DNA from 2 places in the Alteromonas mediterranea DE genome. Region 2 is predicted to be linked to the other one. Evidence: predicted binding sites of a transcription regulator. Region 2 holds the regulator's gene; the other holds the start of a gene.
What was found. Region 2 encodes LexA, which represses DNA repair genes until DNA is damaged. Its sites were predicted from a motif close to TACTGTATNNNNATACAGTA; they were not measured.
Positions count from the first base shown of each region.

Region 1: a site for LexA is predicted at 2,092-2,111, ahead of recN (DNA repair protein RecN). Genes of this name have one in related genera too.

Region 1 covers NC_011138.3:1,578,508-1,582,726, forward strand. The annotation lists gene MADE_RS07115 (outer membrane protein assembly factor BamE) at 1-241, opposite strand, end outside; gene recN (DNA repair protein RecN) at 366-2,051, opposite strand; gene dps (DNA starvation/stationary phase protection protein Dps) at 2,360-2,869, opposite strand; gene nadK (NAD(+) kinase) at 3,125-4,000, opposite strand.
Region 2 covers NC_011138.3:4,385,105-4,389,323, reverse strand. The annotation lists partial or broken gene plsB (glycerol-3-phosphate 1-O-acyltransferase PlsB) at 1-1,188, opposite strand, end outside; gene lexA (transcriptional repressor LexA) at 1,497-2,123, shown strand; gene coxB (cytochrome c oxidase subunit II) at 2,707-3,870, shown strand; gene ctaD (cytochrome c oxidase subunit I) at 3,880-4,219, shown strand, end outside.

The DNA.
Region 1 (4,219 bases), 1.7 Mb from region 2:
TTTTCATGCCGCGCTTCATATCGTAAACGTAGTACCAAGTATCATCGTCGAATGAGTCTTGAACGACAGGATTACCTAATACATAAATGACTTGCTCTTTTGTCATGCCAACCCGAAGCTTTTCAACGTCTCTTTGGTCGAGAAAGTTGCCTTGAGGAACGTCGATTCTATAAATCCAGTTCGAGCAAGCGGTTGATGTTAGTGTGATGCCGAGAATTACTAATAGGTGTTGCAACTTCATTCGTTAATTTGTCCAGTATTGCCTTTGTTAGTGCCAGCGAACGTCGCTGTAGCGAAATTCGAGACTGTTTTATTGCAAGCGCGAAGGCATGCTACATTGACAACTATGACCAATCAACTGCATTTTAGTTCGATATAGCGCTTTTAAGCAGCTCTTTTGCATTAGCTAAGGCTGATTTAGTGATTTTATCACCTGCTAATAACCGCGCGAGTTCATCGATTCTATCTTGCTTTGTTAACGCCAGCATCTGCGTTTCTGTACTTTCGCCATCGGTCAATTTCGTTACAAACAGCTGATTGTGAGCTTGAGCTGCCACCTGAGGCAAATGGGTTACGCACATAACTTGTGACTGCTTACCCAGCTTGCGTAAAAGCCCACCAACAATAGAGGCGGTAGGGCCGCTAATTCCCGTATCGACTTCGTCAAAAATCATTGTGGGAGTAGCATTATGGTCGCTCGCGATAACTTGAATCGCTAACCCTATGCGCGAAAGCTCACCGCCAGAGACGACTTTTTCAAGTTTGTCGGCGTCCTGACCAGGGTTGGTCGAGACTTTAAATTCAACGGTATCTAAACCTGTGCTAACAGGTTTTTTGAATTCGTCGTATTGAATTTGAATATCTACTTTTGCATGAGGCATATTCATTTGACGAATTTGCGCTTCTATATCTTGGCCTAATTTAATGGCTGCTTGTTGTCTGCTTTCAGAAAGGCCTTTAGTTGTCTGTAAGTAATCTTCGCGGGCCGTGGCAACTTCACCTTCGAGAGTGCCTAGCAATGTGTCTTGTTCTGAAAGTGATGTAAACTCTGTGGTTAGCTCTTGATGGTGCTTGTAAAGGGCTTCTGGCATAACACTATGTTTACGTGCTAAATCCATCGCTTTTGCGTAACGCGCCTCTACTTGCTGCAGTCGCAATGGGTCAATTTCTAGGTGGTCGCAGTAACTGCGTAGCTCACCTGCCGCTTCCTCTATTTGAATTGAGGCGTCATTTAAAAGTGCAATAATGGGCGTTAGGCTAGCGTCGTGCGTTTCTAACTCACCTAAACGTTCAATGCTGCTTTGAATAACCGAAAGGGCATTACCTTCATCGTTTTCATACAAGTTATAAACACTGGTTTGCGCTTGCTCTAGTAAGCTTTGACCATTGCTCAATCGTTTGTGTTCTGTTTCTAGCTCTTCAAATTCGCCTTCTTCAATAGCAAACTCGTCTAGTTCACGTACTTGGTAGGTAAGAAGTTGAAGACGGTCTTCACGCTGTTGAGCTTGGTCTTGAAGTGTTTTTAGCGTACGTTGTTTATCTCGCCACTGTGAGTACGCGTCCTTCACATTATCTAAAATATCATCGTGTTGAGCGTAGCTGTCCACTAGCTCTCTTTGATGATCTTCTTTTAACAGCTGCAGGTGGGTATTTTGCCCATGAATGGCGAGCAAGAACTGCCCCAGCCCTTTCAATTGCTGCAACGATGCTGGAACACCATTAATGAATGCTTTCGAGCGACCTTCTTTAGAGATGACCCGCCGAATAAAACAGCTGTTTTCATCTTCGTCAGACGTTAATTCGTGCTCGTCAAGAAACGTTTTAGCTGCCACATTACCGTTAAGTGAAAAGTGAGCAATGATTTCAGCTTTGGTGCTGCCTTTACGCACCGCATTGGCGTCTGCTCGCTCGCCTAAGCATAAACTCAGGGCGTCAATAGCAATAGATTTACCTGCTCCGGTTTCACCGGTAATGGCGGTAAGGCCGTTTTCAAGATGAACCGATAACTGCTTAACAACTGCAAAATTTGAAATAGAAAGATGCGCTAACATAACCACACTCGAAAAAGTTGAACATGATGATATATACAGTAACTGATAATATATACAGTATTTGGTGCTGTAAAGGTAAGTCGCAGTAAATTTTATGAATTAGTAACTAAAAGTTTATTATTTTCAATAAAAACAATTGGATATAATTATTCGATAAAATTGGGGTTATGTGTAACGTGAAATGAGAAAAATAGAGGAAAGGTTTTTTATACAGTAAAAAGGAGAGCGTTAGCTCTCCTTTACTATGGCCACCATAAATGGTTGTCAGTCGTATAGCCCTTTAACAAAAGCTATTAACAAAGCGCGAATTACTGCTGTAATTCACCGCTACCTGATTCAATGTGAGCGCGAACAAACCATTGGAACTGCTCAAGATCGGCAAGCTGACCAGTAATCATATCTTCAGACACTGGATCAATCTCACCTAGGAGTTCCAATGCCTTTCTGTGGTCGCCATTTACACCGTCGTATACAGCATCCAGCGCTTTCAGGTGATCTAGTACTAGGCCTTTACCTAGTTCATAATCTTGCCAACTGCGTCCCTCTACAATTGCTTTAGGCGTGCCTTTAGGCACTCCGCCTAATGTTGCGATACGCTCGGCTATGGTGTCTGTCATTTCACGCACCGCGTCAACTTGGGGGTCGAGCATTTCATGTACACCGATAAAGTTTGGCCCTACCACGTTCCAGTGAATATGTTTAAGTGTGAGCTGTAAATCTAATAACGCGACCAATCGTTGATCCAATACCTTAATTGTTTTGGCAGCGGCATCGTTATCCATTCCTGGGGCTGTAAATTTGATATTGGTATTACTCATGATATCTCCTATTACTAAATATAAATATCGGCGACGGTTTTAAAACGCGGCAAGGCATTTTTGCTTAACGCCGACAGCTTGTAATTGGAGTTGCAACAGGTGTGCCGAATATCTTTGATAAGCTAAGCGACGGATTTAAAAGAAGATTTTGCGGAAGATTAAAAAATCTTTATTTTTCAAGCCTGTAGCGCTTGAGAAAATGCTACAGGCTAGTGTAAGAAATGCAGGAAATCGCTTCGTCAACAGCGTGTTTGTTTAATAAAGCTTACTTCCCCAGCCTAATTTTTTGCGCAGCACGTTGAAATAGCTATAACCTTTTGGATGAACAAGATGAAGCTTATCTGCGCTTTTATTAATGCGAATTTCATCACCCGGTAGTACGGGGAGTACTATATGGCTATCACAGCTCACTTGAAGAGAGTCGCTGTTCACTTTAGACACTTTCATTGATACTTGGCTGTCGGCATCAACAACGATAGGGCGGCTGCTCAATGTATGAGGGAACATGGGCACTAAAGTAAGTGCATCGAGCGTTGGCATTATTATCGGGCCGCCTGCCGAGAGTGAGTAAGCGGTAGAGCCCGTTGGCGTGGCGACGATTAGGCCGTCACTGCGCTGACTAAATACAAACTGCTCATCAATATAAATTTCAAACTCCATCATGTGAGCAACTTTCCCGTGGTGAAGCACCACTTCGTTCACTGCTGAGTTGTTACTTTTTAACTTTTCGTGACGGTAAACTTCAACTTCAAGTAAGAAGCGTTCTTCAACAACGCACTCACCATGGAATATGAGGTCTAACTGCTGCGTAATTTCATCAGGATGTATGTCAGTTAAAAAACCTAAATTACCGCGATTCACGCCCACCACATGAATATCAAAGCGGGCGAGAACGCGAGCGGCGCCAAGCATACTGCCATCGCCACCAACAACAACCGCAAGATCGGCCTCTTTGCCAATGGTGACTAGGTTACAACTTTTTAGATTTTCAGTTTCAAGCTCTTCAGCAATACTTTCTTCTACAAGCAGTTTGCACCCTTTGGCCAGCAAATAGTCGGCAAGACTATTCAAAGTGTCGTGGGTGGCAGCGTGTTGAGGTTTTCCAATTAAAGCAACGGTTTGATAGGGCATGGAATGCTAATGTCCTTTCATTTCCAATCGTTGGACATTAGCACAAGTGTTTTACAAAAGAAAAGTGTAAAGCGATAGCCAATGCGCTCTCGAACATTTTTATCGCATTTAGCCTGTGTAGTGTATTGCCGCTGTTGGTGTAGACGTTTGCTACCAGTTCAAGGTGGGTAACAATAATTTTACATTCCCATTGCTTTGAGCGCAGCGCTAGGTATGCTG
Region 2 (4,219 bases):
ACGACCTGTGCGGCTACGACCGCCTTCAGGGTAGTATTTCACCGAGTAGCCTTTGTTGAAAAGTAGCTCTAAATACTCTCTGAAAACCGCAGTATACAGCTTGTTGCCTGCAAAGCTGCGACGCAGGAAAAACGCACCGCCACGGCGGAACATTTTACCTACGGGCCAAAAGTTAAGATTAATACCCGCTGCGATATGGGGCGTTACCATGCCTTCGTGATAAATCACGTAAGTGAGCAGTAGGTAATCCATATGGCTGCGGTGACACGGCACATAAATAATTTCATGTCCGTTTGCAGCAAGTTCGCGAATTCGTTCGGCGTGCCCTACGCTTATGCCGTTATAGATTTTGTTCCAGATACGCGTAAGCAGCCTGTCGCCAAACCGGATAAGGCCCTCGCGATAGTCTGCAGCAATCTCGGTAATGTATGACTGGGCGCACGCTTTTGCTTTGTCGTGAGATACTTTTTTGCTTCTAGATTCCTCGGCAATGGCGCGGCGTACGGCATCAGACCCCAATACGCTATTATTGAGCTCTTGACGCTCTAATAGCGTAGGGCCCGTCATACTTTGGCGCTTTCTCTGAAAATGCGTACTGGCAACCCGAACGAGCTTATGAGCGATACTCTGATCGCTACCGTGTTGGTTAGACATGGCGCGCGCCGAAACGGCCTTAGAGTAATTGATAAAGTTGTCACGGCCTAAAAACAGCACGATGAATAACTTGCGCAACCAGCTGGGTGCAGCCTTATCAGCAATAAGGTCGCTCAGTCCCGGGTTACCGCGGCCTGGTGCTCTGCCCCATGTCACATAAACCGGCACAACTTGTAAATCGAGATTCTCATGGTCTCTGTGCAGGTGGAAAAGGTCTGTAAAGACTTCTTCAATTCCCGTGTCTTTTGCCGACGAGCGGAAAAGCGGTTGTGTTTTTCGCAAAAACAACGTCGATGAATACTCTCTCCCTGCCAACGTTAAGGTCTTAGTTGGGCTGGGTAAGTCTAGAGCTTGGGTCGACATTCTCAATGAAAGTTGGTCTGTCACTGAGTTGGTGGGAAGTAGATAAACGATAGGTTTGCTTTTATCTATTCCTAATTCGGTTTCAACGTTAACTGGAATACTATGGGCTTTAACCAGTAACTTTACAGGATAATGAAATACCGACAAAAGGGCTTTTCGCATCCACGACATGAACTATGTAATCCTATGAAATAAAAACAAGGGGAGTGTAACACAATCGCGTCACAATCTCGCGATAAGCCAATATCATTGCTTTACTTGCTGTAATGACTCCATGTATTTGAACAAGTTCAAAAACAAAAAGGTATTTAAGATAGTGGCGCGCTTATCAAGCGGCTGCGATTTATGCTTCTGCTAGCTCGATAAGAGCAAGGTATACGCTCTTCATCAACTACAATAAGCAAAAGACGCGCTAAGTGCTTGTTATTTGGTTTTAGGTGTATATACTTACAGGAACTGTATGAACAGACAGGTCTTTTATGCGCCCACTCACAGCTCGACAAACTGAAGTTTTAGAACTTATTAAAACAACCATGCAAGAAACGGGAATGCCGCCTACGCGTGCTGAAATTGCCCGTCAGCTTGGTTTCCGTTCTGCCAACGCCGCGGAAGAACACTTGAAAGCCTTGGCGCGTAAAGGCGTGATTGAAATTTTGCCGGGTACGTCGCGAGGTATAAAGCTCAATATTCCTCTGGACAATGAAGCTGAAGAGGAAGAAGGCCTGCCTTTAATTGGGCGTGTAGCTGCTGGAGAGCCTATTTTAGCTCAAGAGCACGTTGAGTCTCATTACAAGGTAGACCCAGCCCTATTCCAACCTCAAGCAGACTTTTTACTTCGTGTAAACGGTATGAGTATGAAAGACATTGGCATTTTAGACGGTGATCTGCTAGCTGTGCATCGCACGACTGATGTACATAATGGACAAGTGGTGGTAGCTCGAGTTGATGAAGATGTTACTGTGAAGCGTCTAGAAAAACGCGGTCGCGAGGTATTACTTCATGCTGAAAATGAAGAGTTTTCACCGATAAAAGTTGACCTTGCAAATGAGCCCTTCGCAATCGAAGGTATTGCAGTAGGCGTTATACGAAACGCTGATTGGATGTAAGGTTTTAGCTTCTTTGATCAAAAGCGGTGCATTAGCCGCTTTTTTTGTGCCTTTTACTCCCCGTTTTTGTTCTGCTTTAAGCAAATTAGGTTTGAATATCCTATTCCTACTAGAAATCCTTGAATCCACTATTGTGCGGTAGATTTCTCTTTATTTCGTCCATGAATACCTCCCGCGACAGCTATTACAAAATATAAGCACTGTTTAAAACTGTCGTTCAAGGTGGATTAACTTGTCTATTTAATAGCAAGTTAATGTAACATCGACGTTGTCTCCACGTTCAAAATGGGCGTTTGATTTACTGCGCGTTTGCACATTCTAAAGCTTACTTCCTGCACACCTCATCTTATGCTGACTTTTAACCAAATGATTAAATATTAACCACTTCGTTAAGTTTTTAATAGAAAAGACTAGACGGCACGACATTATTGCGCAATTCTTATACAGAGATTAACAAAATAATAACAATGACTCTAAATTTGTTTTACAAGTTGAGGTTATGGGTCAATCGTTCGCAATTCATTTGGTAGGGTTAGCGCAAAACAAGATAGCGCCTTTAGCCGTACCATTCCGGAGGTGCTGAGTGAAACAACTAACGACCGTATTGGCAAGGTGGTGCGCAAGCCTACCATTTTTGCTTTTCTCTTCATTGATTTTCGCGCAAGAAGCAAGTGAAGAAATCTCTTCACTTAATTTACGACGCGGTGCTACCGACATTAGTGGTCAGGTTTACGACCTCCATATGTTGATGTTCTTCATTTGTGTTGGCATTGCGGTGGTCGTGTTTGGCGTGATGTTCGCGTCTATGTATCTACATAGAAAGTCTCGTGGCGCTAAGCCCGCTAACTTTCATGAAAATGTAAAAGTAGAAATCGCGTGGACCGTTATCCCTTTCCTTATTCTCGTTTTTATGGCGGTACCGGCTGCAAATACGCTAATCGCGATGGAAGATACCACTGAACCCGATATGACAGTGTTGGTCACAGGGTCGCAATGGAAGTGGCATTATAAATATATGGACAGTGACGTGGAGTTCTACTCGCTTCTTGCCACACAAAGAGAGCAGATTGAAAACAAGTTTCAGAAAACCGATAACTACTTACTTGAGGTTGACCGTCCACTAGTGATACCTACGGGCAAAAAAATACGATTTCTTATTACCTCTGACGACGTTATTCATTCGTGGTGGGTTCCAGATTTTGCCGTTAAGAAAGATGCCAACCCTGGATTTATTAACGAGTCATGGGCCAATGTAAATGAGCCCGGCATTTATCGCGGACAGTGTGCTGAATTGTGCGGAAAAGATCACGGTTATATGCCCGTTGTGGTTATTGCCAAAGAGCCCGCTGAGTTTGATAAGTGGATGAGTGAACAAGAAGCAATGGTTCGTCAGGCAAAAGAAGAGGAGCAGCGTCTCCTTTCTATGAATATGTCGATGGACGAGTTAATGCAAGAAGGTGAGCGTGTTTATAACGCGACTTGCGCAGCATGTCACATGCCAAACGGTGAAGGTCTCCCTGGCGTGTTTCCAGCACTCAAAGGCAGCAAAATGGCCAAAGAAGATCAGCAAGGCCATATCGACATTGTGCTTCACGGTAAGTCAGGCACGGCCATGCAAGCCTTTGGCAAAATGTTAAGTCTTAAAGAAATAGCAGCTGTTGTTACCTACGAGCGAAATGCGTGGGGTAACAACACCGGTGACATGGTTCAGGCTAAAGATGTCAACGCTGTTGCGAACGGAAACTAGGAGCAGATCATGAGCAAAGCAACTGAAGTTATTTCGCCAGATACCTCTGCGCAACACGATGATCATGAGCATCACGACCATATTCCAAAGGGGGTTACCCGTTGGTTGTTTACCACTAACCACAAGGACATAGGCACACTCTATCTATGGTTCGCCTTTATCATGTTCTTAGTGGGCGGTGCGATGGCAATGGTTATCCGGGCTGAACTGTTTCAGCCTGGCTTACAAATTGTTGAACCAAATTTCTTTAACCAAATGACCACAGTGCATGGGCTTATCATGGTTTTTGGCGCGGTAATGCCTGCTTTTACCGGGCTTGCTAACTGGTTAATCCCCATGATGATAGGTG